3 regions of the Pectobacterium punjabense genome follow, and region 3 is predicted to be linked to each of the others. Evidence: predicted binding sites of a transcription regulator. Region 3 holds the regulator's gene; each other region holds the start of a gene.

Region 1 (10,361 bases), 450 kb from region 3:
GTTGATGTCGATGATATCGCTTGATTCGTACACGCGGCCGCCCTGTAAAATGCCGCGATTCAGAATGTGCATCGCCGCCGTACCTTTCTTGCAACCCAGTAGCTCAGCCTGTGCTTTCGTGACGTTAACTGCCTGATAATGTGTCAGATAGTGTGAAATCGCATAGCCCTTGCTGAGCACATACTGCTGAATAGAACCTTCAATAATCTTCTGACTCATTTCCGGGAAGTCTGCGGCAGGCATTTTAGAGATCTCGATCTGTACTTTGCGGCTATCGACATAACGTAACCGACTGAATTCCCAGATGAACGCATTTTCACCGATCGCAAATACCTGCTGCTCCTCTCGATTCGGTAGCCGTTTATGTAGGCTAAGCAGGCGAGATGAAATCTGAGTAAATTTCTTTTCGGTAATCGAGTTATAAACCAGCGGGTTACTGCGAACACCCTGATTAATAAAGTTACCAGAACCTTGCACCATATTGATCGCGCCGATACTGGCAAGTTTTTCCAGCGCCTGACGAATAGTGAAGCGCGACACGCCGTATTCTTCCGCCAGCTGGCGCTCTGGCGGCAGTTTTTCTGGGAGCGGATCGGTGTGCTGATAGATTTTGCTCAGTAAATCCTGCGCGATGAAATCTTTCTTTTTCATGGGCGGTCTCAAAATGGCCTTGCCAGCGTGGCTGATAAGGCCGCTTGCGTTGGATCAGTGGTGGCAGAAGTGATGAATAACCTGCGAAATCAGTTCCCGCGTCGGTTTGATAAACGCAGTATCAATGTATTCATCTGGCTGGTGCGCCTGCTCGATCGATCCAGGTCCCAGAACCAGCGTCGGACACAACGTCTGAATAAACGGTGCCTCGGTACAGTAGTTCACGATTTCCGTTTTCGTCCCCAGCAGATTCTCCACGACCGATATCAGACGGTGATCCGGCGGGCACTCATAGCCGGGAATCGGCGGATGCAGTTCGCTGACGGTCAACCGACCCGGCCAGCGTTGGCTAACAGGCTCAAGCGCTTCAGACAGCAGTCCATCGAGATCGTTAAGCGTAATACCCGGCAGCGGACGAATATCCATATGCAGTTCACAGCAGCCGCAGATACGGTTAGCGGCATCGCCGCCGTGAATGTGACCAAGGTTCATTGTGGGATAAGGAATGTGGAAAATCGGGTTGTGATAGCGTTCCTGTAGCGTGTTACGCAGTACCAGCAAGTGGGAAATCGCTTCGTGCATCAGCTCAATCGCGTTCACGCCGCGCGAAGGATCGCTGGAGTGGCCGGACTGTCCCTGAATACGGATCGCGTTGGACATGTGGCCTTTGTGCGCCCGCACCGGTTGCAGCGAGGTCGGTTCGCCGATGATGGCGCAGTCTGGGCGAATCTGCGTGGATTCGGAGAAATACTTGGCGCCTGCCATGGTTGTCTCTTCATCGGCAGTTGCCAGCACATAGAGCGGCTTCGTGAGCTTGGTGGGATCGATATCACGCAAGGCATCCAGGATAAAGGCAAAGAACCCTTTCATATCCGCTGTACCCAAGCCGTACAGCTTGTTGTCGTGTTCAGTCAGCGTGAAGGGGTCGCGCGTCCAGCGGCCATCGTCGAACGGGACGGTGTCGGTGTGCCCTGCCAACAATAAGCCACCTTTTCCTTCACCAATCCGCGCCAGCATATTAAATTTATTGAGGGTGCCTGGCACCGGTTGGACTTCCACATGGAAGCCGAGATCGCCGAACCAGCCTGCCAGCAGGTTGATTAAGGTATGATTACTTTGATCGAGCGCGCTGTCGGTGGCGCTGATGGACGGTGTGGCGATCAATGCCCGATATAGCTCAATAAAAGGGGGTAAATTCATCTTCACTGTTGACAGCCTCTGGTTAGGATAGTATCAATATTCATGCATTTATTTTGAATAAAAATACAATAATGCTCGGCGAAAGGAAACCCAAAGGTGCGGCGATGACGATTCGTCACTTTCACTGAGTTTCGCGGGTGAACAGCGTACCGACGCTGGTGAACCCTGTTACCTGTTCCATAGATGAATAAGAAGGTATACGGACCCCATGCTGAATACGCTGATTGTTGGTGCAAGTGGTTATACCGGCGCTGAGCTTGCGCTCTACCTGAACCGTCACCCACAGATGAACATAACCGCTTTGATGGTTTCTGCGCAAAGTGTCGATGCAGGAAAATTGATTTCAGATTTACATCCGCAGCTCAAAGGCATCATTGATGTACCGGTAAAACCGCTGACCGATGTTGAAGAAGCGGCGAAAGGCGTGGATGTCGTTTTTCTGGCGACCGACCATAAAGTCAGCCACGATCTGGCCCCGGTTTTTCTGGCGGCAGGCTGCACTGTTTTTGATTTGTCCGGCGCGTTCCGCGTACAGGATGCCGAATTTTATCGCCGCTATTATGGCTTCGAACATCAGCATCCTGACTGGCTGGCAAAAGCGGTTTACGGGCTGGCCGAATGGCGCGCGGAAAGCGTAAAACAGGCACAGTTGATTGCCGTACCGGGTTGTTATCCAACGGCTGCGCAACTGGCGCTGAAACCGTTGCTGGATGCGCAATTATTGAATCCGGCTCAGTGGCCAGTGATTAATGCCGTCAGCGGCGTGAGTGGAGCAGGACGTAAAGCGTCGATGACCAACAGTTTCTGTGAAGTCAGTCTGCAACCATACGGTATTTTCAACCACCGTCATGAGCCTGAAATTTCAACACACCTCGGCACGCCAGTGATCTTCACGCCGCATTTGGGCAACTTCGCTCGTGGCATTCTGGAAACCATCACTTGTCGCCTGCAACCGGGCGTAACCCAGCAGGATGTCGCCGAAGCTTATCACAACGCTTACCACGATAAGCCGCTGGTTCGCCTGTATGATAAGGGCGTCCCGGCGCTGAAATCCGTTGTCGGCCTGCCGTTCTGCGATATCGGCTTCTCGGTTGACGGTGAGCACCTGATCGTGGTGGCAACCGAAGATAACCTGCTGAAAGGCGCGGCGGCACAGGCTGTGCAATGCATGAACATTCGTTTTGGTTTCCCTGAAACTCAATCGTTAATTTAATCACTATTGGTCCCGACATTTCGAGGCGCGAAGCATAATGAATCCGTTAATTATCAAGTTAGGTGGCGTTTTACTGGATAGCGAAGAAGCGCTGGAGCGTCTGTTTACCGCGCTGGTGGCTTACCGTCAGGAGCATCAGCGTCCGCTGGTGATTGTGCACGGTGGCGGTTGTCTGGTAGATGACCTGATGAAGAAACTGTCGCTACCTGTCGTGAAGAAAAACGGTCTGCGCGTCACGCCTGCCGATCAGATCGACATCATCACTGGTGCGTTGGCGGGCTCCGCTAACAAAACCCTGCTGTCATGGGCAAAGAAGCATGATATCAACGCGGTCGGCTTGTGCCTGGGCGATGGCGGCAGCACGACGGTCACGCAGCTCGATGAGTCTTTGGGCTTTGTGGGTAAAGCGGAAGCGGGATCGCCTGCGCTGCTGAACACGCTGTTGTCTGCGGGCTATCTGCCCGTCGTCAGCTCCATCGGGATTACGGCACAGGGCGACCTGATGAACGTCAACGCCGATCAGGCGGCGACGGCGCTGGCGCAAACGCTGGGTGCGGATTTAATCCTGCTGTCTGACGTGAGCGGTATTCTGGACGGTAAAGGCCAGCGTATTGCCGAAATGACGGCAGAGAAAGCCGAGCAACTGATTGCTCAAGGCATCATCACCGATGGCATGATTGTTAAAGTTAATGCCGCGCTGGATGCCGCGCGTGCGCTAGGGCGTCCGGTTGATATCGCTAGTTGGCGTCATGCTGAGCAACTGCCTGCGCTGTTTAACGGCGTGGCGATTGGTACACGTATTCTGGCGTAAGTCGTTTCTGGGTATGGCATGATGCCATACCAACATGAATTAAATTCTGGGAGTAATCGTTATGGCTTTGTGGGGCGGTCGGTTTAGTCAGGCAGCAGATCAGCGTTTTAAACAATTTAATGACTCACTGCGGTTTGATTACCGTCTGGCGGAACAGGACATCGTTGGCTCGATCGGCTGGTCGAAAGCGCTGGTGACGGTCAATGTGCTCAGCGAGCAGGAACAGCAACAACTGGAACAGGCGCTGAATGCACTGCTGGTTGAGGTACAAGCCGATCCTGAGATGATCCTGCAAAGCGATGCAGAAGACATTCACAGTTGGGTTGAACTGCGCCTGATTGAGAAAGTCGGTGATTTGGGCAAAAAACTGCATACCGGTCGCAGCCGTAACGATCAGGTCGCAACCGACCTGAAGCTGTGGTGCAAGGCACAGATTGCAGAGCTGCTGCTGTCAGTACGCCAACTGCGTCAGGCGCTGGTCACGACGGCAGAAGCCAATCAGGATGCTGTAATGCCGGGTTATACCCACTTGCAGCGTGCACAGCCGGTGACGTTTGCACACTGGTGTCTGGCCTATCATGAAATGCTGGCACGTGATGAAAGCCGTCTGGAAGATACGCTTAAGCGTCTGGATGTCAGCCCGCTGGGCTGTGGCGCGCTGGCGGGAACGGCTTATCCGATTGACCGTGAGCAACTGGCTGGCTGGCTGGGATTTGCCTCGGCAACGCGCAATAGTCTGGATACGGTTTCCGATCGCGATCATGTACTGGAACTGCTGTCTGATGCTTCGATCGGGATGATCCACCTGTCACGTTTTGCCGAAGATCTGATCTTCTTCAACAGCGGTGAAGCGGCGTTCGTTGAGCTGTCTGACCGTGTGACATCAGGTTCTTCCCTGATGCCACAGAAGAAAAACCCGGATGCGCTGGAGCTGATTCGCGGTAAATGCGGTCGCGTACAGGGCGCGTTGACCGGCATGATGATGACGCTGAAAGGCCTGCCGCTGGCGTATAACAAAGACATGCAGGAAGATAAAGAAGGGCTGTTTGACGCGCTGGATACCTGGCACGACTGCCTGATGATGGCGGGTCTGGTGCTGGAAGGTATTCAGGTTAAACGTCCACGCTGTAAAGAAGCCGCTGAGCAAGGCTACGCGAACTCGACAGAGCTGGCGGATTATCTGGTTGCGAAAGGCGTTCCGTTCCGTGAAGCACACCATATCGTGGGTGAAGCGGTGGTGGAAGCCATTCGTCAGGGCAAAGCGTTGGAAGCACTGCCGCTGGCTGATCTGCAAAAATTCAGCGCCGTGATTGGCGATGACGTGTACCCGATTTTGGCACTGCAATCCTGTCTGGATAAGCGTGCTGCACAAGGTGGCGTATCACCACAGCAGGTTGCTAAAGCGATTAGTGATGCGAAGCAGCGCTTAGCTTAATTCGCCCACCTCTGTTCTCCCAGCGTGGTGTTCCGCGTTGGGGGAATTCCACCGTTATCACTCTGATTCTTCTGCAAATTATCATCTATCCATTTTCATATGGAATGCGGCTCGCATTTTTCTGCTCAGTGTCTTCCCCGCCGGAATTGTTTCTGGACATCCATACAGTATCATTTTACCTTGACCGACAGCGTGAAAGGCCTGCGGAGGCAAAGTGGATATCAGCATATTTTATGGTTTAGGCGGTGGTGTGGTGGGCCTGCTGATCGGGTGGTTGATTGCCAGCCTGATTCATCAGCAGAAGCTGTCACAGCATGATACCGAGCAACGGCTGCTAGCACAGACATTACAGCAAACCCAACAGTCGCTCAGCGAACAACAGCAGGTAAAGCAGCAGGATGAACAGCGGCTGCGGCAAAACGAATTGGAATTGCGTACGGTTCACGCGCAGCTTTCTGCCAGTCATGAAAAACTGCAACAGTTTGGTGAACTCCGTACCGAGTGCGGGCAGCTCAATCAGGAACTGCGAACGCTGCGTGAAATCAATAGCGCGCAGGAAGCCGAACTGCGCGAAGTCACCATTCGTCTGGAAGAAACCCGGATGGCGGCGGAAGAAAAGCAGCGATTGCTGGCAAACAGTGAACAGCGGCTGACGACGCAGTTTGAGAATCTGGCGAACCGAATTTTCGAACACAGCGGACGCAAGGTGGATGAGCAAAATAAACAGAGTCTGGATAAGCTGTTGATGCCGCTGCGTGAGCAACTTGATGGATTTCGCCGTCAGGTGCAGGATAGTTTTGGCGCGGAAGCGCGCGAGCGTCACACGTTGGCGCACGAGATCCGCAATCTGCAACAGCTGAACGCGCAGATGGCACACGAAGCCATCAACCTGACGAAAGCGCTGAAAGGGGACAATAAGACGCAGGGGAACTGGGGCGAAGTTGTGCTAAGCCGTGTGTTGGAAGCCTCTGGCCTGCGCGAAGGGTATGAGTATCAAACTCAGGTCAGTGTGCAAACGGGGACAAATAGCCGCCTGCAACCCGATGTCATCGTGCGTTTACCGCAGGGCAAAGATGTCGTGATCGATGCCAAGATGTCGCTGGTGGCCTACGAACGCTATTTCAATAGTGATGATGATGTAGAACGTAGTTCGGCGCTGAATGAACATTTGCTTTCCGTTCGCAGCCATATTCGGCAGTTGAGCAGCAAAGATTACCAACAGCTTCCAGGGCTGCGTTCGCTAGACTACGTGCTGATGTTTATTCCTGTCGAACCCGCTTTTCTGGTTGCTATCGATCGCCAGCCTGAATTGATCAACGAAGCGCTGAAGAACAATATTATGCTGGTCAGCCCGACCACGCTGCTGGTGGCATTACGCACCATCAACAATTTATGGCGCTATGAACAACAGAGCCGCAACGCACAGCAGATCGCCGAAAAAGCCTCACGGCTATACGATAAACTGCGGTTGTTTGTGGATGATATGGAAGCGCTAGGGCAGAGTCTGGATAAAGCGCAGGGCACTTATCGTCAGGCGATGAATAAACTTTCGTCTGGGCGTGGTAACCTTATTGGCCAGGCTGAGGGGTTTCGCGCGCTGGGCGTTGAAATTAAACGCACGATCAGCACCTCATTGGCTGAAAAAGCAACGGCCCATGAGCATGCTGAACGCGATGGATTACTCGGCTCTACCGCATCCGACGCGGATTCACCGACCGTCAAAATGGAAGGTGAAGAAGGGCGGCCGCCGCACAGGCAGCTTGAATTATGACGGTATAAATAGGTATGGATTTCGCGGGCTTGGCACCTACGCTATGCGAAATTAGTGCAGTGGGGTTTTTATCCGGGTCTGGTACACTCTTACCATTAATGGGTAGACCCGAAATTTGACTGAAATAGTAGGCGGATAAGATGGCAAGTGAGCAGGAGAATACGGCCGACTTTGGTTTTCGGACTGTCGCCAGGGATGAAAAAGAAGTCATGGTGGCTGAGGTTTTTCATTCTGTAGCCGCAAAGTATGACCTGATGAATGACCTGATGTCTTTTGGTATCCACCGTATCTGGAAGCGTTTCACTATTGAATGTAGTGGGGTAAGACGTAACCAGCGCGTTCTGGATCTTGCCGGAGGGACAGGAGATTTAACCGCTAAATTCTCCCGCATGGTTGGTGAGGGTGGTGAGGTCATTCTGGCGGACATCAACGCATCAATGCTGAAAGTCGGCCGCGAGAAACTGCGTAACAAAGGCATTATCGACAACATCAACTACGTGCAGGCCAATGCAGAAGCGCTGCCGTTCCCCGATGATTTCTTCGACTGCATTACCATCTCTTTTGGTCTGCGCAACGTGACGGACAAAAACAAAGCGCTGCGCTCCATGTACCGCGTTCTGAAGCCCGGTGGCCGGTTGCTGGTGCTGGAGTTTTCCAAGCCGATAATTAAACAACTGAGCACCGTTTACGATGCGTATTCATTTCATATCCTGCCGAGGATTGGCGAAGCCGTGGCGAGTGATGCCGGGAGCTACCGCTATCTGGCGGAATCCATCCGCATGCATCCCGATCAGGAAACGCTGAAAGGGATGATGAGCGACGCCGGTTTTGACAGCGTTAACTATTTCAACCTCACGGGTGGAATCGTTGCGCTGCACCGTGGGTTTAAATTCTGATTGGAAATGCCAATGCTGATAACGTCTTTTCTGACAGCTACGCTGGAAACTGCGCTGAATCAGCTGCTTTTTCAAGATACCGTTTCTTGTGATCGAAGCATGAAGTCAGCACGTCAGCGCTTACAGGGGAAAACACTCCAGATCGCGCTGGCTGAACTGGATGTTCCCTTGGTGCTGGTGTTTAGCGAACAGCGGCTGGATGTTGTCAGCCAGTGGGGAGAATTGGCTGATTGTCGTCTGCAAACACGCGTTCCGGTTCTGATGAAGTTACGCGATCGTCAACAGCTATCATCGCTGATGCGCAGTGGTGAACTGGTTATTGAAGGTGATATTCAAGTCGTTCAACAGTTCATCGTGCTGTGCGATCTGGCGGAGTTCGATCCAGCGGAATGGTTGTCCCCTTATCTGGGCGACATTGTTGCTCAGGGGCTTAGCCAGACTGCACAGAAAACCCTGGATTTCCTGAAGCGGTCATTACATCAGCAGCAACATTTCTTGTCCGAGACGTTAACGGAAGAGTGGCGACTGGCTCCGGGGAAACTGGAAAATGCTTGGTTCCATGAGGAAATTGTCGCGCTGGATAAATCCGTCGATGCGTTGTTCGAACGACTGGCGAAACTGGAGGCTTTACGATGACGCCCGGTGAATTACGCCGCCTCTACAGTATTGTACGTGTGTTGCTGAGCTATGGTCTGGATGAACTCATTCCTAAAATGCGTTTGACGTTTCCGCTGCGAGCGGGGCGTCGCCTGCTGTTCTGGCTACCTAATCGTCACCGCAATATGCCTTTAGGGGAACGCCTGCGTTTGGCGCTTCAGGAACTGGGGCCGGTGTGGATTAAATTCGGGCAAATGATGTCGACGCGCCGCGATCTGTTTCCACCCGCTATCGCCGATCAGTTAGCGATGTTGCAGGATAAGGTTGAACCGTTTGATGGCAAACTAGCGCGTGAGCAAATTGAGCTGTCGATGGGGGGAATCCCTCTTGAAGAGTGGTTTGACGATTTTGATATCAAACCGTTGGCCTCCGCCTCGATTGCGCAAGTTCATACCGCTTGCCTGAAAAGTACGGGAAAAGAGATCGTTATCAAGGTGATCCGCCCGGATATTTTGCCTGTCATCAAGGCAGATATGCGCCTGATGAAACGTCTGGCTGGCTGGTTGCCCCGCCTGTTGCCGGATGGTCGCCGTCTGCGCCCGCGCGAAGTGGTACTGGAATACGAAAAAACGTTGCTTGATGAGCTGAACCTGCTGCGAGAAGCAGCTAATGCCATCCAACTACGGCGTAATTTTGATAACAGCCCAATGCTGTATGTGCCGGAAATTTATTCGGATTATTGCAGCGAAAGCATGTTGGTCATGGAGCGCATCTACGGTATTCCTGTTTCTGATGTCGAGGCGCTACAGGCCAATGGCACGGATATGAAATTACTGGCAGAGCGTGGCGTTCAGGTTTTCTTTACGCAGGTATTTCGCGACAGCTTCTTCCATGCGGATATGCATCCCGGCAATATCTTTATTAGCTACGAGCACCCGGAAGATCCGCAATACATCGGTATTGATTGCGGTATCGTCGGTTCGTTGAATAAAGAAGATAAGCGCTATTTGGCCGAGAATTTTATCGCTTTTTTCAACCGTGATTATCGCAAAGTCGCCGAGCTGCATGTCGATTCAGGCTGGGTGCCGGCGGACACCAATGTGGCAGATTTTGAATTTGCTATTCGTACCGTCTGTGAGCCGATCTTCGAGAAGCCGTTGGCGGAAATTTCGTTCGGCCATGTATTATTGAATTTGTTTAATACGGCGCGTCGCTTCAATATGGAAGTTCAGCCTCAGCTAGTATTGCTGCAAAAAACGCTGCTATATATTGAGGGCGTTGGTCGGCAGCTTTATCCGCAGCTCGATCTGTGGAAAACGGCCAAGCCGTTTCTGGAGAGCTGGTTGAAGCAGCAGGTCGGTTTACCTGCGGTTTTCCGGGCGCTAAAAGAAAAGGCACCGTTCTGGGCTGAGAAATTGCCGGAGCTTCCCGAACTCTTTTATGATGGGCTGCGTCAGCATAAGATGTTAAAGCAAAGCGTCGATAAGCTGGCACATGAGCTGAAAACGCAGCATGCTCGCCAAGGGCAGTCACGATATCTTTTGGGTATTGGCGCAACGCTACTAATCAGTGGTACGTTGTTGCTAATCAGCGGTGTTGAAGCCGATATGGTTCCCGCAGGGTTGATGGCAGCAGGAATAGTTGCCTGGATTATCGGTTGGCGTCGCACTCGTTGAAGCAGATCATGATGTACGCCAGAATTACCCGATATAATAACGAGAATTCTGTCGTTCCCCTTTTTGAAAAGAGGTAAATGTTATGGGTGGTATTAGTCTCTGGAACCTGCT
Region 2 (10,361 bases), 1.3 Mb from region 3:
CTTAACCAAAGTGGAACTAAAGTATTTAATACCGCAATACAAACCGTCAGCAGCAAAAGTCCGCAGAGCAATAACAGCACTGGGCGGGAATAAGCAGACATAGCGAAGTGGATAACCAAACAACCGGAGAAGAGTGAGCGCATCATGACACTGCGTATATAAAAGTCAATCCGGGCAAAAAGTGCTAAAAGTCCTTTCCCAAATTATGGATTGAAAGTATTCATCAACGCCCACAGGAATACCGCTACGCTTGAAAACAGAAAGAATCTACTCAATTGATTTTAAATCAGTTTTAACTTTAAAATTAAGTCGTACAGGTTGTTTAAGATAGAGAAGCTATTTTTACGATGAAAAAATATTACCGAACCGGAGGCGTAAAAAAAGCGCCTTTAAACGGGCGCTTTTTTCAGGTCATCGGCGATTAACCAATAAATTCCAGCCCGCCCATATACGGACGCAGCACTTCAGGAATCTCAATACGGCCATCAGCCTGCTGGTAGTTTTCCAGAACCGCCACCAGCGTACGGCCAACTGCCAGACCAGAACCGTTCAACGTATGAACCAATCGGGTCTTCTTGTCGGACTTGCTACGGCAGCGAGTCTGCATACGACGCGCCTGGAAATCCCAACAGTTTGAACAAGAAGAGATTTCACGGTACGTGTCCTGCGCCGGCAACCAGACTTCCAGATCGTAAGTTTTGGTGGAGCCAAAACCCATATCACCCGTACACAGCAAGACCTTACGATAAGGTAATTTCAGCAGTTGCAGCACGGTTTCAGCGTGAGTCGTCAATTCTTCCAGCGCCTGCATGGAATCTTCAGGGCGGACGATTTGTACCAGTTCAACCTTGTCAAACTGGTGCATACGAATCAACCCACGCGTATCACGGCCATACGATCCCGCTTCAGAACGGAAACACGGCGTGTGTGCGGTCATTTTCAATGGCAAGGATTCTTCATCGAGAATCTCGTCACGCACCAGGTTCGTCAGCGGAACTTCAGCCGTCGGGATCAGCGCATATTGGCTGTTTTCTGCTTCTTCGCTTAAAGGGTTGGTGTGGAACAGATCTTCGCCAAATTTAGGCAACTGACCCGTACCGTATAACGTGGCATGGTTTACCAGGTAAGGCACATACGCTTCCTGATAACCGTGCTGCTGCGTATGTAAATCCAGCATGAACTGGGAAAGTGCACGATGCAGACGAGCGATCTGTCCTTTCATCACAACAAAACGCGCACCGGTTAATTTCACCGCGGCGGCAAAATCCAGTCCGGCAGCCATCTCGCCGAGTTCGACATGATCGCGCACGGGGAAATCATATTTACGTGGCTCACCCCAGCGGGTAACTTCCTGGTTTTGCGAGTCATCCTTACCAAGCGGTACTGCGTCGTCTGGCAGGTTCGGGATCGTTAACGCCAGATCGCGAATTTCATTCTGCAACTGATCCAGCTCTGCCTTCGCAGCATCCAGTTTTTCGCCTAGTGTGTTAACTTCACGACGCAAAGGCTCGATATCTTCACCGCGTGCTTTCGCTGCACCAATCTCTTTCGATCGGGAGTTACGCACTGCTTGCAGGTTTTCGGTTTCTACCTGCAATACTTTACGACGTTCTTCCTGCTTACGCAGGGTCTCAACATCCAGCTTAAAGCCTCTGCGAGCCAGTAACTTTTCGGCGACTGCGTCTAGCTCATTACGCAGTAAATTGGGATCGAGCATGCTAATCCTGTGCTTATGATTATCAAATGAAATGATGGCGAACACGGCGCGCTAGGCGCGCCAGCTTCAGAAAATACCTTGATAACCTTACCGCAACGCTTAGTTCAACGGTAGCGTTTTGTCGGGCTATTTTGATCCTGAGTCGCAAGCCAGGCGAGCTTTTCACCAATTTTGCCCTCAAGGCCGCGCGAGGTAGGCGCATAATAGTGCGTATCCGCCATTTCAGGCGGAAAGTAGCTCTCACCCGCCGCATAGGCATTAGGTTCATTGTGCGCGTATCGATACTCTGCCCCTAAACCCATTTCTTTCATCAGCCGAGTCGGTGCATTGCGCAAATGTTCGGGGATATCATAGTCAGGTTTATCGCGAGCATCCTGCATTGCCGCTTTGAAAGCGCTGTATACCGCGTTACTTTTAGGGGCGCAGGCCAGATAAACGATAGCCTGTGCAATCGCACGCTCCCCCTCTGCCGGGCCAACGCGGGTGAAACAATCCCAGGCAGAGATCGCCACTTGCATCGCACGCGGATCGGCATTGCCGACATCTTCAGAAGCAATCGCCAACAGTCGTCGTGCAACATACAACGGATCGCCGCCAGCGGTAATGATTCGCGCGTACCAATAAAGTGCCGCATCCGGCGCAGAGCCTCTCACCGATTTATGCAAAGCCGAAATCAGGTCGTAATAGCGATCGCCCTTGTTATCAAAACGGGCACTGCGTTCACCTGCGATTTCATTGAGGAGAGCCGGCGTCAGGACACGCATACCCTGCGCATCAATCTCTGCCATGTCCGCCATCATTTCCAGACTATTCAGCGCACGTCGGGCATCCCCATTGACCAACTCTGCCAGCATTCGACCCGTTTCAGCAGGCAGCTGAATATTCTGCTCACCATATCCGCGCTCGCGGTCACTCATCGCCTGTAATAACACCTGTTCGATATCTTCTGCCGTTAATGCTTTTAGCAGATAGACGCGGGCGCGCGATAACAAGGCAGAATTGAGTTCAAAAGAAGGGTTTTCCGTTGTCGCGCCAATGAAGGTGATCGTTCCATCTTCGATATGTGGCAGAAACGCATCCTGCTGGCTTTTGTTGAAACGATGAACTTCATCGACAAACAGGATAGTGCGGCGACCCGCATTACGATTTTGCCGAGCGCGTTCAATCGCTTCACGAATTTCTTTGATGCCGGACGTTACGGCAGAAATACGCTCGACATCCGCCTGCCCGTAATGCCCAATTAATTCTGCCAGCGTCGTTTTTCCCGTTCCTGGCGGCCCCCAAAGAATCATTGAGTGCAACTGCCCTGCCTCAATGGCTCGTGGCAGTGGTTTACCAACACCTAACAGGTGCTGTTGACCGATATACTGCGCCAATGTTGCTGGCCGCATACGCGCGGCCAGCGGTTGGAATTCATTATGGGAAAAATCAAGTGACAGGTTACTCACGCTGGCCTCACTGACGCTGATCGTCCAGCGTGACGCCTTTCGGTGGCGTAAACGTAAACCGAGCGGCATTAACAGCGCCGTTTTGCTGATTTTTCAGCACATAGGTACTGCGTTGCCCATCTTGTTCCGTCGCGGTAAATTGTTTGATCGTGCCGTTTGTCGTCACATTAATCGCGAACTGCTTTAGATTGCCGCTGGCTGACTTCGGCGTAAGTTCGAAATTATCGCCTTTCTGAAGCACATCGTATTTATCCCAGTCGCTGGTATCGTTACGCGTAATGAGGATGAACGGCGTGTTGCCTGTTGCATCTTTCAACCAGGTTGCCGTGACCTGCTCAACAAACGGATTGTAAAACCAGAGTGTTTTTCCATCAGAGATCAATGCACTTTCATCGGGTGATGTTGTTTTCCAGTTAAATAAGTTAGGGCGTTTTAACCACAGTTCACCTTCTCCTTCCTGCACCGCTGCGCCATCCGCGCTGGTGACGGTCTGGCTGAAGTTTGCGTGGAAACTGTTTACTTTATTAAGGCGCCCCTGCAAATCTTTTGCTGCGTCCGCATAGACAGCGGTTGACGTCATTCCCGTAATCAGGCAACTGATAGCTAACCACTTTTTCATACGCATAATCCTTTGAATTTCCTGATATAACAGGCCTTGTCTATCAAGGCCAAACGCTTAATGTTGCGTCGATGTTCTTTGTAGATCACGGTTACTTGTGAGGCACTGTGATTTATGAATCTATGTTATCTGAACCCACTCGGACAGTGATAGGTGAATTATCTGCTTATTAGCGCTTTTACGCTTCTTTGCATAAGGGCTGCACACGCAGCCCTTATGATGGAGTGATGTCAACGGATACCGCGTTGTTATTCCATTGATGGTGGCGCCAGTACCTCACGGTTACCATTATGTCCAGGAGAACTGACGATGCCCTGCGCTTCCATTTGCTCAACAATTCGCGCAGCGCGGTTATAGCCAATTCGGAACTGACGCTGTACGCCGGAAATGGATGCGCGGCGCTTATCAACCACAAACTCTACCGCCTGATCGAACAGTGGATCGAGTTCTTCATCGCCATCAAGGCCGAGGCTTCCACCTTCTCCATCATCGCCACCGCTGACGATATTATCGATATATTGAGGGCGACCCCGCGCTTTCCAGTCTTGGACCACGGCATGCACTTCCTCATCGCGTACAAAAGCGCCATGCACGCGGACGGGAATCGAGGAGTTAGGGGCCATATACAGCATATCCCCCATACCCAAGAGCGATTCAGCGCCCCCTTGATCGAGGATAGTCCGTGAATCGATCTTGCTGGAAACAGTAAACGCGATACGCGTCGGAATGTTCGCTTTGATAAGCCCGGTGATCACATCAACTGAAGGACGTTGCGTCGCCAGTACCAGGTGAATACCCGCAGCTCGCGCTTTTTGCGCCAGTCGAGCAATCAGTTCTTCAACCTTCTTACCTACCGCCATCATCAGGTCGGCAAATTCATCGACCATGACGACAATATATGGCAGCTTTTCGAGCACTGGTGGTGTCATATCCATACTGTCGCCCGGCTTCCAGAACGGATCGGGAATCGGACGTCCCATCGCATTTGCCGTCATGACCCGCTCGTTGTATCCCGCCAAATTACGCACGCCAAGCGCCGACATCAGCTTGTAGCGGCGCTCCATTTCGCCAACACACCAGCGTAACGCATTTGCGGCATCTTTCATGTCGGTTACGACTTCCGTCAGCAAATGTGGAATGCCTTCGTACACCGAGAGCTCAAGCATTTTGGGGTCGATCATGATAAAGCGCACGTCTTCCGGCGTGGCTTTATACAACATACTGATGATCATGGCATTGACGCCGACCGACTTACCCGACCCTGTAGTACCGGCAACCAACAAGTGCGGCATTTTCGCCAGGTCGGCAACCACGGGTTCACCCGCGATATCTTTCCCCAAGACGATCGACAACGGCGAAGGATTATCCAGGAACGCGTCACAGTCCAGCACTTCTCGCAGATAAACGGTCTGGCGATGCGCATTCGGCAATTCCAGCCCGACATACGGCCTACCGGGAATCACTTCAACAATACGCACCGCGACAACCGATAATGAACGAGCCAAATCGCGTGATAGATTCGAAATGCGCGCGGCTTTAACACCCGGAGCCAAGTCTAGTTCAAAGCGCGTGATAACCGGCCCTGGAGAGTGGTCAACGACATCCGCTTTTACCCGGAAATCAGCCAGACGCGCTTCAATCAATCGAGCGGTTTGTTCCAACGCGAAATTATCAACAGGTGCTTCACTTGCCGGTGGAGGGGTCAACAAGTCCAACGTTGGCAGTGGCGTAGTTGGCTTCTGCAACGGTTGTTCGTTACGCATCAGGAACGGATGAATCAGGCCATCCATTGCCGGATGATGCGCTGGCGCCGCCGCATTTTCCTGTTTTACAGCCTCAACAGGCGCTGACGGCGGTTGCACAGGCTGGCCAAACATCAGCGGAGCGTGCTCATCGTCGTCGTCCTCATCTTCACCAGCATGCATCGGCGGAAGCGCGGGTTCTGGGCGATAAGACGGCGGTGAATACGGGGACTCGCTAAAAACATGCGGTTCAGATTCGCGCTCATTCTCTACGCTAAACGGCGAAAACGAAAAGGCGTTATGTGGTGCCACGGGTGTTGGACGAACCGACTCACTGCCCGCAGGCGATACTGTCGGTACAGGCGTTATCTCATCAGGCTGTGACGCGCGGGCGTCATAACGAGCCTGCTGCTGTGCAGCGAAATCGCTGGCTAGCTGCGCTTGTAGGAGTGCGTCTTCATCGTCTTCCTGTAACGGATACTCGTCGCCATAACGCTGACGCTGCTGCTCCAAATACGCTTGTTGTAACGCATTTTCTTGCTGGGCGATATCATCCGGTGTCTCTTCCTGATACACGTCGTTCGTCAATTCCGTCTCTGCGCTATTGCTCTGAGCCTGTAACCTTGCTTGTTCTTCGGCCAGCCGCTGCGACGGTAGTTTTATTCCATATGACGCCAGTTCGCGGCGAGTAGGAATCCGTACCGGATTAGGGCGCGGCAGCTCCGGCCCTACACCGCGTTTAATCTGCGGGTTCTCATCCGCATCAGCACTAAACGCTGGCATAAAGGTGTTATTCGCGTTGAAATCGGTATCGCGTGCAGATTGTGCTGGCTCAGCAAACGGTTGAATCACTGATGGCGTTACGATCGGCGGTACAACATGATTCTCGTAAGCATTCCCGTAAGGAATAGACGCACTGCCATGGGGGCCTGGCGTCGTTATAGGCGATTCAGGAACCTCAAACGAATACAGCGTCGGCGTCGAGTCGCTCTCAGAGGGGACAATTGGCGACACAGAGCCAGACAATGGTGCGTCAGACAATGCTGCCGCGGGCCTTTCTGCTGAGAGTATCGGTTGTGTAGCGGCTGGCACGTTTTCCGTTGAAGGTGATCCCTCTTCTATCGTGCGATCTGCCATCGTATCGTGTACGGCATTAGCAACAGAAGGTGCAGAAAACAGGACGTCATCGTCATCACGCAGTTGTGTTGTCGCCTCATCTGATGCGTCATCGTGATGCAGGTTAAGCACATCGTTCTCATCCTCTTCACGATCGTTTTCTTCACGATACTCTTCATCGCGACGCGAGCGGTTTGACATGAACGTCAGACAGCCCAACACTCCAGCGCCAATTTTTTCGGCAATGGTTAGCCATGACCAGCCAGTAAACAGCGTTAGCCCAGCACCCCACACGCACAACAGAACCAGCGTCGCGCCCATGCTGTTAAAACGCGGGATCATTGAGCTGCTCAACAGGCTTCCCAATACGCCACCGGAAGCAAAATAGTAGAGATCGTCAATGTTCAGCGCAGCCAGACCACAAGAAGTCAGGATTAGCGCCAACGTTCCAATCAGACGAAGCGAAAAAGTAAAATATTCAATAGATTGATGGTTATCACGCTGACGGAAAGCCGCCCAGCACAGGGATAGCATGATCGGCGGAATAGCATAGGCTAGAACGCCAAAAATAAAGAACAGCGTATCGGCCAACCAGGCACCCGCCACACCGCCAAGGTTATGGATAGGTTCATGCCACGCAGTTTGCGACCAACTGGGATCGGAAGGGCTGAAACTGAGCAATGCGGCACTGAGATAAACCGCAAAAAGTGCCACAACGATTAAAATCGCTTCAAGCAAACGACGTGTTCCACTGAGTTTTTTCAGGGTAACGTCTTTATCTTCTGTATATTCCTGGCTCAAGAGTCTCTCCAGGGGCCTGTAAGGTTTATGACAAAGCGCCGAGAAAACCCGGCGCTGGGACTGTATAAATTCACAGGAGTGTAGCTGAATTTATCGGGTTTTGCACCCACGCGTTTATCGAGTCTTAATGACCAGACGGTTACTTTGCTTCACTTCTTCCATCACCACGTATGTACGGGTGTCGTTTACACCCGGCAGACGCAGCAGCGTTTCGCCCAGGAGTTTACGGTAAGCGGACATGTCCGGAACACGCGTTTTCAACAGGTAGTCAAAATCGCCGGAAACCAGATGGCATTCCTGAATCTCTTCCAACTTCTGCACCGCAGAATTAAACTGTTCAAACACATCAGGCGCACCACGGTTTAGCGTTATTTCAACAAAAACCAGCAGTGACGCATCCAGATAATGCGGGTTTAGCAGCGCTGTGTAGCCATTAATGAAACCCTGTCTTTCCAGACGACGCACACGCTCCAGACACGGTGTCGGCGACAGCCCAACACGTTTGGAAAGCTCGACATTGGAAATACGCCCATCTTTTTGCAATTCGTTCAGGATGTTACGATCAATACGATCGAGATCTTTTCCTGGTCGCTTTTTAGTGTCTACCATTATTATTGTCTCTCTTCACTTTTCCCTGCACCCGCTTTACCCCGATAGACCTCATGTATCAGAGTTACCCTTAAAGAAGACACGCTGCTTATTTTGTCTATCAACAGTCATTAACTTCCCGTTCTCGCCCCACGTATTACTAACCAACGAAGAAGACCATCACGTCATATCCGTGGCCTAAAGGCCTGCCTGCGCAAAAACGAATAAAAAGCCGAGCTTTTAACTGTTCACATACAAAAAATTTCCTCTTACCCAGATGTTTTCGCAAATGCACAGCCGATTGTCAAAGTAAAACAACGAAAATCAGAAGAAACTGCCAGATTCGATAAGCCAGAGCCATCTGCCGAGGTGGGTTCAATCATTTTACTTATGAATGTGGCTGATTTTTCAGCAATTTATTATCTCCATCGCCATTAACGATTAAACAAATAGCTAGCAACTTTTCTGCATACTTTTTTTACTCTTGTAATTTCCTTACAATCGTTCTCATTGTTCGTGGTAGATATGTTCGTCGTTAAAGAAACGAGTTGGTCGTAAAGGCTGGTTATATGAACATCATTCGCCGTCATGAAATGAGGAAAGCATGGGTACCGTTAAACATCACAAGTTATTGATTCTGGGCTCAGGCCCAGCTGGCTACACTGCCGCAGTGTATGCTGCACGCGCGAATTTACAGCCAGTATTAATCACGGGTATGGAAAAAGGCGGTCAGTTGACGACCACGACTGAAGTTGAAAATTGGCCAGGCGACGCCGACGATTTAACCGGCCCGCTGTTGATGGAGCGTATGCACGCACATGCGACCAAGTTCAATACCGACGTGATTTTTGATCATATTGAACGTGTTGATTTGCAGAACCGTCCATTCCGTCTATTTGGCGATAGCGACGAATACACCTGTGATGCACTGATCATCGCTACGGGCGCATCGGCTCGCTACCTTGGCCTGCCGTCTGAAGAAGCGTTTAAAGGCAAAGGCGTTTCCGCCTGTGCAACCTGTGATGGGTTCTTCTATCGGAATCAGAAAGTTGCCGTCGTTGGCGGCGGGAATACCGCCGTAGAAGAAGCACTGTATTTGTCTAATATCGCTGAGGAAGTGCATTTGATTCACCGTCGCGAGACGTTCCGTTCAGAAAAGATTCTGATCGACCGTCTGATGGACAAAGTTAAAAACGGCAACATCATCCTGCATACTAACCGTACGCTGGACGAAGTGCTGGGTGATGATATGGGCGTAACCGGCGTGCGTATCCGCGATACACAGAGCGACGCGGCAGAAGAGCTTGAGCTGGCTGGCGTGTTTATCGCTATCGGCCACAGCCCGAATACCGCCGTGTTTGGCGACCAACTGGCACTGGAAAACGGTTATATCAAAGTGCAATCCGGTATTCATGGCAACGCGACACAAACCAGCATTCCTGGCGTCTTTGCCGCAGGTGACGTGATGGATCATATTTACCGTCAAGCCATTACCTCTGCCGGTACAGGCTGTATGGCTGCGCTGGATGCTGAACGTTACCTGGATGGGCTCACCATCAGCAAGTAGTACGATGCGAGAACGGAGCGGCAGCAGCCGTTCCGTTTTCTTCCTTCCGATTTGCCTGCCGCAACACAAAAATTGATCGTCTCACCGATTTCCCCTCTCCTTTTCGTTTTCAGCGCGCCCCTGTCGCGGTAACATGACGACATTCTGCATGATAGAAGATAATTTTGTTACCTAACAGTTACATAAGCGTTATTTTCTGTTAAGTCCACTTCTGCAACATAACGAACTGGTGCCCGATGAAAAAAACCAGACAGCAAGAACTGACCGCTTGGCTGAAACAGCAAAGTAAGCTGGCACAACGTTGGTTACGGCTTTCACTGCTGCTCGGATTCCTGAGCGGCGCGCTAATCGTCGCACAAGCCTGGCTCTTAGCCACTCTGCTCCACGCTTTGATCATCGAGCATGCCCCCCGAGAATCCCTGTTCTCTCCTTTCCTTCTGCTGATCGCCACCTTTATTCTGCGTGCGCTTAATAGCCTGTTACGCGAGCGTGTCGGTTTTCTTTGCGGGCAAGCGGTTCGACAGCATATTCGTAAGCTGGTACTGGATCGATTACAGCAGCTCGGCCCGGCCTGGGTTCAGGGTAAACCCGCGGGTAGTTGGGCAACGATGATTCTTGAGCAGGTGGATGATATGCAGGACTATTACGCCCGCTATCTACCGCAAATGTATCTTGCCGCGCTGATCCCGCTGCTTATTTTGATCACCCTCTTTCCGATCAACTGGGCCGCAGGACTGATTCTGTTTCTCACCGCACCGCTCAT
Region 3 (10,361 bases):
CTGCTGCTAAAGGTCTTCGCAATCACCTTCAGAAAATCCGGCAGATAGTGAAACGCAATGCGGCGTCAAAACAGGGTGACCTGATAAGGCAACTTAATCCGGTACTACGGGGTTGGGCAAATTATCATCGTCATATTGTTGCCAAAGAAACGTTTAGCTATATCGACTATCGCGTCTGGAAGTTGCTCTGGCGCTGGTCATGCCGTCGGCACGGTAATCGCAACAAGTACTGGGTGAAACCGAAGTATTTTCACTCAGTCGGTGGCGATAACTGGGTGTTCCAGAGTATCGATGCGGACAACGGCCTGCAAAGGTTGCTGTCCTGCAAAGATATCCCGATTAAACGTCACATTAAAATCAAGTCCCAGGCTAATCCATACGATCCGGTTGATGAGCTGTACTTCGAACAGCGGCAGGTTAAGCGCTGGAAAGAAGGCAAAATGCAGCGAGGAAAACTGCGAATGATATGGGAGCGACAGGGCTATCGGTGCCCGATCTGTCACCAGCTATTCAGAGATAATGATGATTGGGATGTCCATCACATTATCAGACGGGTAGATGGCGGTGGTGACGAAATCGATAATTTAATGATGTTGCATCCAAATTGCCATAGATTGATCCATAACCATTGAATGGTTATAGATGGATTAGTAAAATCATGAGGATCTCTAACTTCACGGGAATTCAAGGAGGCTTGTTTTGGCCAAATTTTTGAATGTCCCCGAGTTGTTCTCCGTGTAACGGCACAGAGTCCTGACCGGAAGGGGATCGACTCGAGAGACTAGGGAGCAAAAGGGTGGCACTGTGTGCATTGTGGGAAGAAGCCGTGCTCTTCCTACTTGAACCTTTACCGGACGGCCGTTACCTGAGGTTAACGATCCTGAAAGAGTTGGAGAAGGTCAGGTATGGATCGATACTTCCTCTATTACATGAATTTTGAGAATAATTATTTTGATACTGCAATCCCAGAGAGGCGTGGAGCCCCCTGAATTAATTAAAGCAATTTAGAATTGTTCTAGTTAAGCAACCTTGATTTCCAAGGGGTATTGATATAACTCGTTAATTTTTGATTATATGAAATATTGAGAAATAAACAAAAACTTCACTTTGTCTCAACTGATTTTGCTAGTTATTACGTTGTCGGCCCAAACAGTAGTGCGGGTTTATAAGGGCTTGAGCCGTATGCGGGGAAACTTGCATGTACGGTTCTTAGGGGGCGGCGGCACAGTAATGTGCTGCTGCTACCCGACATGTGACACTCCTGCCACCGGAAGCCATTTTCCGGTGACTGGCGGTCAGGTTACAGAAGCTCGTCTTTCTGTCCTTTAAAGAGCACTATCCGGTCGCGATACCGGGTGGTGCTTTTTTTATGCGCCTCTTTTCTATCAATCAATTCAATGCATTATTGAGATAAGCATACTTGTGCTTGTTGATTTCCCACCAAACTGCTGTGTGAATGACTAAAGAGGTATCGCGATGGCTGGCGCGTAACCAGCCACATTGCCAAAATGTTGCCACATCGGGGATGAATTGGTTTATAGCGTGTTATCGGGGGAAGCATTCTGCGCTACAATAGGGGCGCTTACTTTATTTACGAATGCTTTATCGATAAGCAACCCTGTCTGGAGTAGGGACAATGTCTGACGATGCGTCAACGCTTTTGCGCACCATATCCTGGTTTACTGAACCCCCTTCGGTATTGCCTGAACACATTGGTGACTGGTTGATGGAAACCAGTTCCATGACGCAGCGGCTTGAAAAATACTGTGCCCAACTGAGGGTCACGCTTTGTCGTGAGGGTTTCATTACGCCACAGGTATTGGGCGAAGAGCGCGATCAACTCCCTCTTGATGAACGTTACTGGCTGCGTGAAGTCGTGCTGTATGGTGACGATCGCCCTTGGCTTTTCGGCAGAACGATTGTCCCACAACAGACGCTCGATGGTTCAGGCTCAGCGTTGACCAAAATAGGCAATCAGCCGTTAGGCCGTTATCTGTTTGAGCAAAAATCGCTGACGCGTGATTATATTCATACCGGATGTTGCGAAGGTTTATGGGCGCGGCGTTCCCGCCTGTGTCTTTCGGGGTATCCGTTACTGTTGACTGAGCTTTTCTTACCGGAATCACCCGTTTATTACACACCTGGTGATGAAGGTTGGCAGGTAATTTGAGGAGATAAATCCTTGGAAAGAAGTGTTACAGCAGGGAAATGGCTGGCTTATTGTCGCTTGATGCGAATTGATAAACCGATAGGTTCTCTGTTACTGCTGTGGCCAACGCTATGGGCGCTGTGGCTGGCGGGAGGGGGAACACCTGCACCGTGGACGCTCTTTGTTTTTGTCGCTGGCGTTTTCCTTATGCGTGCGGCGGGTTGCGTTATCAATGATTATGCCGACAGGCATTTTGACGGCCATGTAAAACGTACGGCTTCTCGCCCATTGCCCAGCGGCGAGGTGAGCGAGCAATCAGCCAAAATTCTGTTCGTGGTTCTGGTCTTGTTGGCGTTTGGTCTGGTGTTGACGCTGAATAAGATGACGATTCTATTGTCTGTCGCCGGGCTGGCACTGGCATGGGTTTATCCGTTTATGAAACGAATTAGCCATCTGCCTCAGTTCGTGCTGGGGGCGGCGTTTGGCTGGTCGATTCCGATGGCCTACGTCGCGGTCAGTGAAAGCTTGCCCGTGACCTGCTGGATGATGTTTTTGGCGTATATTTGCTGGACGGTGGCTTACGATACGCAATATGCGATGGTGGATCGTGATGACGATCTGAAGATCGGTGTGAAGTCTACTGCGATCTTATTTGGTCGTTTTGATAATCTCATTATCGGGCTATTGCAGTTGAGTATGCTGGCCTTGCTGCTGATTTTAGGAAAGATCACCGGGCTGGGAACCCCCTACTATATCTCGCTGTTGGTCGCTGGCGGGATGTTTATCTATCAGCAAATACTGACTGCCGGGCGCGAGCGCGATGCCTGTTTTAAGGCATTCCACAATAATAAATATGCGGGTATGGCGATATTTATTGGCGTACTGTTTGGGCTGTAAGGTAGACAGTAGAGACAAAAAAGCAGCGATTTCTCGCTGCTTTTTTTATTGACGGATCGTCACGCTAAATGCGTCCACGGCTTGATGGCGGCGTGTTATCCACCATTTTACCGTGGTTCCTGCCTGACTATTCCTGCTTTACCTCTTCCACCGTCTGACCGGCTGTTTCCATTTCGGCAGACGAACTGGCACTTTCGATAGTCAACCTAACTTCCGGGGTGATCAAATCGCCAAGGATGTTGTAGATTGCCACGATATCACCTTGCGCTGCTTCCGCACTGTCGGTGATATATCCGGCTGTGCGTAACGTCGCGACCAGCGTTGAGAACACCGCTTTATCGAAAAACTCCGGCGCATTAATACCGTGCAGAACAGACAGACGCTGTGCCATATTTCGGCTTTCTTTCTCCAGCGTGCCACGGTTGATTTCTGGGTTCGCGCACAGCAAAGACAGCGTAATCGCATAACGTTGCAGCGTCTCACGCACGCCAGCTGATAACAGTTGCAGCGTACGGATGCGTGGTGGATTAATGGCGAGTTCGCCGTCACGGCTACACAGCAACTGTTGTCGAACCAGTTCATTAGCTAGCGTTTCCAGCACGCCCGGTAATTGCTCTTTGGAATAATGCAGGAACAACTCGGCTTGCAGCAGCGGATAGATTAGCGTGATTTGTTGCACGACGTCGGCGAGAGTAATCCGACGATGATGAATGACGATACTGGCGATCAGCGACGGCAAGACCAACAGGTGCTGGATATTATTGCGATAATACGTCATCAGAACCGCTTGCTCGCGCGGCAGAATGATGATGTCACCAATACTGTCCTTCTCTACTTCAAACTTGTTCATGCCCAGCGCGTGTTCCAACAGTTCATCCGCTGTCTTCTTAGGCGCTGTAATATCTTTGTGGTAAGGCACTTGGCGCAGTAGTTGCAGGTAGCAGTCTAGCTGTTCATGCATTTGCTCACGGGTCAGAGAACGCTGGCGCGATGCTAACAGGGCGGTAGAGCACAGGTTCATTGCGTTCGCTGCCGCAGAGTTATTGATGCGCACCATGATATCCATGGAGATATCCTGCACTGTCGGCGTTAGCCAGCTTGGGCGCTGTGCCTCAATCGGGTCAATCGCGTCACGCCATTGCGGCACATGCTGGTTCAGATAGGTGGTCAGCGGCAGAGGTTCGCCGAAGTTCACATAGCCCTGACCCAGATTACGCAGCTTGCGCAAACCGCGCACCATCTGCATAAAGCCTTCTTTTTCCTTCACCGCGCCGCGCAGCTCTTTCGCATAGGTGCCGACTTCCATCACGTGCTCGTAGCCGACATAAATCGGCACCAGTGTGATAGGGCGCGTACCGCCTCTTAGCATAGCCTGAATGGTCATCGCCAGCGTACCGGTTTTGGGCTCTAACAGACGTCCCGTGCGCGAACGCCCGCCTTCCATGAAGTATTCAACGGAATAACCACGGGCAAATAGCTCGCCCAAGTACTCGCGGAAAATTGTGGAATAGAGCTTGTTACCTTTGAAGGTCCGGCGAATAAAGAACGCACCAAGACGGCGGAAGATGGGACCCGCCGGCCAGAAATTAAGATTGATACCTGCGGCGATGTGCGGCGGAACTAAGCCTTGATGATACAGAACGTAGGACAGCAGCAGGTAATCCATATGGCTGCGGTGGCAGGGCACATAGACAATACCATGACCATCCTGCGCCAGTTGTCGCACGCGTTCGGCGTTATGGACGTTAATCCCCTGATAAAGACGGTTCCACGTCCAGCTCAATACGCGATCTGACAGACGCACCGCTTCGTAAGAGAAGTCGGCAGCGATTTCCTCCATCAGCGCGATTGCATTTTGCTGCGCTTTCTCGTGGGAAATCTTCTTACTGCGCGCCTCATCGTCTACGGCTTTCTTGATCGCTTTGGAGTCCAGCAGCTTGTTAAATAGCTCCTGACGTACGGGTAAGCGTGGGCCAACTGCCGCCAAACGCTGACGGGAGAAATGCATACGCGCGACACGCGCCAGTTTGTGGGCTATGGTTTTGTCAGTACCATGCTCGGTCGCCATATAGCGCAGCGACACCGGGCTGGAGAAGCGGACAAAGCTGTCACGGCCTAGCCACAGTACGGCGAAGAATTTCTCGATGCCGTTGAGCAATCGCAGGTGTGGTGTGGCCTGTGAATGGCCTTCCCGACCTGGAGAACGCCCAAACATCACGGAAACCGGCACCATCTGCACATCTAAATCTGGATTGGCACGGTGCAAGTCCAGATAGTCGTGGAACAGTTTGACGGATTTCTGCTTGGGAACGTAGTAGCGGAAAACGCGCGGCCCGTCATTAATAAAGACATGGCTGGGGAGTTCGACGCCATTGAATTCGAACGGCTGCGAGGGATCGGGTAACCCCAATGCCAGACATTTCGCACGTAGCGTCAATAGGTCCGCCTGAGAGTTATAAGGCAGAACATAGAGTATAGGACGTGAGGGATCTAACCCCAACTCGACCACCGGATCTGCGGGAATAACTTTGCTTTTCACCAACAGTTTCAGTGGGAGATTCAATAGTTTATAGTAAATTTTACGCCAACCTGACATAACAACATGGAGCCTCTTGTTAGCAACGCGCCGCAAGGATACCAGAAACTGCGCCAGAGATCTGTGGTGATGAGACAACGTAAGCGCGTTAAAATGCGAACTATTTTGCATATACTCGTCATACTTCAAGTTGCATGTGCGTTGGCAGCGTTCAGTCACCCGAATCACTTACTTGAGTAAGCTCATCGGGACTCCCTCTCTTGCCGCCTGCCTGAAACTCGAATTATTTAGAGTCTAAAAATGGAGGATAAATGAATAAAGCAACGGGGATGACCCGGATTATTAAGGCTACCGGTTATTCCTTTAAGGGACTGAAGCAGGCCTGGCAGCACGAGGCGGCGTTTCGTCAGGAAACGATACTGACGGTTGTCGGTATTATTATTGCGTGTTTACTACCGGTGACGCTGGTTGAAAAACTGCTGCTTATCGGATCTGTTGTGTTGATCATGCTGTTTGAACTGGCTAACAGCGCCATTGAAGCTGTCGTCGATCGCATTGGTTTAGAGCACCACGAATTGTCCGGTCGGGCGAAAGATATTGGGTCAGCGGCTGTCTTTGTTGCCATCTTGTTAGCTGCTGTCGTATGGGGCAGTATCCTCTGGCAACATTTTGCCTGACGCTCCGCATAAATGAATAAAAGTCAGGGGCTTTGCCTATATCTCGATTCCCAATTGTGCCTTACCTGTATATACTCACAGCAAGACTGTATAAACAACCAGGGGGCGGAATGAAAGTATTAACAGCAAGGCAGCAGCAGGTTTATGACCTGATCCGCGATCATATTGCGCAAACCGGAATGCCGCCAACGAGGGCGGAAATTGCCCAACAGCTGGGATTCCGCTCTCCAAATGCGGCTGAAGAACATCTGAAAGCTCTGGCGCGTAAAGGCGTGATTGAAATTGTTTCGGGCGCGTCTCGTGGTATTCGTCTGCTCATGGAAGAAGAGACGGGAATTCCTCTGGTTGGTCGTGTCGCCGCAGGTGAACCTCTGTTGGCACAGGAACATATCGAATGCCGCTATCAGGTTGACCCCGCTATGTTTAAACCTAGCGCCGACTTTTTGTTGCGTGTCAGCGGTATGTCGATGAAAAATATTGGTATTATGGATGGCGATTTGCTGGCCGTACATAAAACAGAAGATGTGCGCAACGGTCAGATTGTGGTGGCGCGTATTGACGATGAAGTAACGGTGAAACGCCTGAAGAAGCAGGGTAATACAGTGCATCTTCTCGCTGAAAATGAAGAGTTCGCCCCTATCGTTGTCGACCTGCGTCAGCAAAGTTTTTCGATAGAAGGTTTAGCGGTTGGCGTTATTCGTAACAGTGACTGGAGCTAGCCGTTCGTAAAAAACGATAGCCCAAGGGCTATCGTTTTTTAATAGGAACAGTATGGTCGTGATCGCAATGATCCGGCTGTTTGCATGATGCCACTTCCTGACAGTCTCCACACAACCCATGTGCTTCCACAACGCTGTGACGCAGCGTAAACCCTGACTGCTGCGCCAGACTGCGTAGCGTTTCTTCTACACCTTCGGTTTGACGTTCAGTGACTTGCCCGCAGCGGTCGCAGATGAAAAGGGCAGACGTATGACTGTGATCTTCGATATGGTGACACAGCACATAGCTGTTGTTTGATTCAACGCGGTGGATAAAGCCCTGTTCCAGCAGAAAGTCCAGTGCGCGATATACAGTGGGCGGTTTAGCCTGAGGTTCTGTGAGTCGCAGAAGATCCAGCAGGTCATAAGCGCTGATAGCACCCGTTTGCTGTGCCATAAGGCGTAGAACCTCCAACCGCTGTGGCGTTAGACGCACAGCGCGCTGCTGACAAATCTGTTCAGCCTGGGCAAGAAGTTTGTCCTGTTTGGTTGAATCCATTGTCATATCACCCTGACACATTGAGGAACAAGACAGATATCTTACCACGGCTGAATAAAAACGCCGAGCGAGTGGCGCTTTCCTGCGAAGACGATGGGAAGAGGAACTACACGACCAGATCGATGAGCAGCGCTCGCAAAGGAGATTCTGCCTGTAGCGTCAACGTTGTTTCTTCCTTAATGAAAGCACCATCGCCGCAGTGTAATGTTTCACTGTGCCGATCGCTTTTCACCGTCATTGAACCGTGAATCAGTTGGAGATATGCCTGATTCCCTTGTAGCACTATCGTGCTTTGTTCATTCGGCTGGAGATCGACATGGTGAATCCAGACCTGTTGGCGCAGTTGTAGACTATCCTGCTCGCCTTCCGGTGACGCGAGCAGAGTATGACTTGATGAATTGAGCCCCATGCGTTGCAGCGGGCTGTTCTCTCTGGTTTGGCAGGCATTCAACCATAATTGTAGGCGCGTCAACGGGCTGCTGGGGTTGGTATTATGTTCGCTATAGCTGACGTTTGGTTGAGTGGCAAGCAACAAAACATCGCCAGCTTTAGCCTGAATATGACCGCCGTTGCTGTCACGGTATTCTGCTTCGCCCTGAAGAATAATGTTCAGGATATCAACCCGTGGGTAAGTTCGCGGCTGGAATGATGCCCCCGGTGCCAGTACTTCCTGATTGAGCACGCGAAGAGAAGCATAGCCCAGTAACTGTGGGTCAAAATAGTGACCGAAAGAGAAAGTGTAGCGTGCCTGCAACCAGCCATAATCGGCCTGGCCGCATTGCCCGGCTGCTCTTCGTGTGATCATAATTTTTATCCCCCAGATAATTATTTCTTAAACCGATAGTAATTGTGTGGACGTTGGATTGTTAGCTAGTTAATCTGGTCGGTATATTCAAAATTCCTGAATGAGTACGAAGATGGCGAGAGAACGAGCATTGACGCTGGAAGCCCTGAGGGTGATGGATGCGATCGATCGTCGTGGCAGCTTTGCCGCTGCGGCAGACGAATTGGGTAGGGTGCCTTCGGCACTGAGCTATACCATGCAGAAACTGGAAGAAGAGTTAGATGTGGTGCTGTTCGATCGTTCCGGGCATCGTACTAAATTCACGAATGTTGGACGAATGTTGTTGGAACGCGGGCGTATTCTGCTGGAAGCCGCAGATAAACTCACCACGGATGCGGAGGCGCTGGCTCGCGGTTGGGAAACGCACCTGACGATTGTGACGGAAGCCCTGATTCCAACTCAGCGGATTTTTCCCCTAATCGATAAACTGGCGCTCAAAGCGAATACGCAGGTATCGATTCTGACTGAAGTGCTGGCAGGGGCGTGGGAGCGTCTTGAACAAGGGCGTGCCGATATCGTGATTGCGCCGGACATGCATTTTCGTGCGTCGTCCGAAATGAATACCCGCAAACTGTATACGATGAATAACGTTTACGTCGCTAGCCCAGAGCACCCCATCCATCAGGAGCCTGAGCCGCTGTCAGATGCGACCCGTGTGAAATATCGCGGGATTGCAGTCGCGGATACCGCGCGTGAACGCCCGGTGCTGACGGTGCAACTATTGGATAAGCAGCAGCGTCTGACGGTGAGTTCGCTAGATGATAAACGGCGTGCACTGCTGGCTGGATTAGGTGTCGCAACCATGCCTTATCCAATGGTAGCGCAGGATATTGCCGAAGGGCGCTTACTGGTGATTGGGCCGGAACATCAGATGGAAAGCCAGATTATTATGGCGTGGCGGCGAGACAGCATGGGCGAAGCGAAATCCTGGTTCCTGCGGGAAATTCCCAAACTGCTGAACCAGCCTTAAATTTTACGCTTTTCTGCGGCAAGGTGTGGTATCACACCTTGCCGCTACATTTATTACTTCAGTATAAACTGACAAACGTCTTATCACGCTGGTGAGGCTGGTTCAGATCTTGCTCTGGGCCCAGAGAAATCACACCATGTGGATTAATCGTGCCGTGGCTACGATAGTAATGGTGGCGAATATGCGCCATATCGACGGTATCAGCGATGCCAGGCATCTGATAAATATCACGCAAAAAACCGAACAGATTGGGATAATCGCTCAGGCGATATTTATCGCATTTAAAATGCGTATGATAGACAGGATCGAAACGGATCAATGTCGTCCACAGCCGCAAATCGGCCTCGGTTAACTGCTCACCAGTCAGATAACGCTGTTTTGCCAGAATGGTTTCCAGATCGGATAGCGCGGCGAAAACGGTGGTGGCAGACTCATCGTAGGCTGATTGGCTCGTCGCAAAACCCGCTTTGTAAACACCGTTGTTGACCTTGTCGTAAATCCAGCCGTTCAATTCGTCAATCTGAGTTCGTAGCGCTTCCGGGTAGTAGTCTCCGGCTGTTGCGCCCAGACAATCAAAAGCGCTGTTCAGCATACGGATGATATCTGCAGATTCATTACTGACGATAGTGTGCTGCTCGGTGTCCCACAGGACAGGAACCGTTACACGACCGCTGTAGCCCGGTTTGGCGTGAAGGTAGAGTTGGTAGAGAAATTCGTGCTGATAGAGCAAGTCGCCCGTCGCGGCCTCAAAATCTGTACCGAACGTCCAACCGTGATCGAGCATGAGTGGATGAACTACCGAAACCGCGATGTGATTTTCCAATCCTTTCAACTGTCGCATTAGCAGAGTGCGATGTGCCCACGGACAGGCGAGTGAAACATACAGATGATAACGGCCAGATTGAGCGGGAAAACCACCTTTACCGGTGAGGCCAGGGGAACCATCAGGCGTTACCCAATTGCGGAATACGGATTCTGAACGTTTAAAGTGACCGCCGGTAGATTTGGTTTCATACCAGGTATCGTGCCAT

What was found. Region 3 encodes LexA, which represses DNA repair genes until DNA is damaged. Its sites were predicted from a motif close to TNCTGTATGTACATACAGNA; they were not measured.
Region 1: the regulator LexA is predicted to act here: its motif matches at 5,461-5,480, upstream of rmuC (DNA recombination protein RmuC).
Region 2: the regulator LexA is predicted to act here: its motif matches at 7,502-7,521, upstream of E2566_RS09135 (DNA translocase FtsK 4TM domain-containing protein).

Annotation. Positions count from the first base shown of each region.
Region 1 is NZ_CP038498.1:223,950-234,310, forward strand. Features, by position in the region: gene E2566_RS01010 (GntR family transcriptional regulator) at 1-651, opposite strand, end outside; gene argE (acetylornithine deacetylase) at 706-1,857, opposite strand; gene argC (N-acetyl-gamma-glutamyl-phosphate reductase) at 2,060-3,064, shown strand; gene argB (acetylglutamate kinase) at 3,102-3,875, shown strand; gene argH (argininosuccinate lyase) at 3,937-5,310, shown strand; gene rmuC (DNA recombination protein RmuC) at 5,525-7,081, shown strand; gene ubiE (bifunctional demethylmenaquinone methyltransferase/2-methoxy-6-polyprenyl-1,4-benzoquinol methylase UbiE) at 7,222-7,977, shown strand; gene ubiJ (ubiquinone biosynthesis protein UbiJ) at 7,990-8,613, shown strand; gene ubiB (ubiquinone biosynthesis regulatory protein kinase UbiB) at 8,610-10,250, shown strand; gene tatA (Sec-independent protein translocase subunit TatA) at 10,333-10,361, shown strand, end outside.
Region 2 is NZ_CP038498.1:2,025,189-2,035,549, reverse strand. Features, by position in the region: gene E2566_RS09155 (MFS transporter) at 1-101, opposite strand, end outside; gene serS (serine--tRNA ligase) at 422-1,717, opposite strand; gene E2566_RS09145 (replication-associated recombination protein A) at 1,822-3,165, opposite strand; gene lolA (outer membrane lipoprotein periplasmic chaperone LolA) at 3,173-3,784, opposite strand; gene E2566_RS09135 (DNA translocase FtsK 4TM domain-containing protein) at 4,033-7,443, opposite strand; gene lrp (leucine-responsive transcriptional regulator Lrp) at 7,558-8,052, opposite strand; gene trxB (thioredoxin-disulfide reductase) at 8,636-9,598, shown strand; gene cydD (heme ABC transporter permease/ATP-binding protein CydD) at 9,835-10,361, shown strand, end outside.
Region 3 is NZ_CP038498.1:678,829-689,189, forward strand. Features, by position in the region: gene ltrA (group II intron reverse transcriptase/maturase) at 1-632, shown strand, start outside; gene ubiC (chorismate lyase) at 1,637-2,170, shown strand; gene ubiA (4-hydroxybenzoate octaprenyltransferase) at 2,183-3,046, shown strand; gene plsB (glycerol-3-phosphate 1-O-acyltransferase PlsB) at 3,174-5,642, opposite strand; gene E2566_RS03070 (diacylglycerol kinase) at 5,894-6,259, shown strand; gene lexA (transcriptional repressor LexA) at 6,370-6,978, shown strand; gene zur (zinc uptake transcriptional repressor Zur) at 7,007-7,516, opposite strand; gene E2566_RS03085 (pirin family protein) at 7,623-8,321, opposite strand; gene E2566_RS03090 (LysR family transcriptional regulator) at 8,434-9,330, shown strand; gene E2566_RS03095 (glutathione S-transferase family protein) at 9,389-10,361, opposite strand, start outside.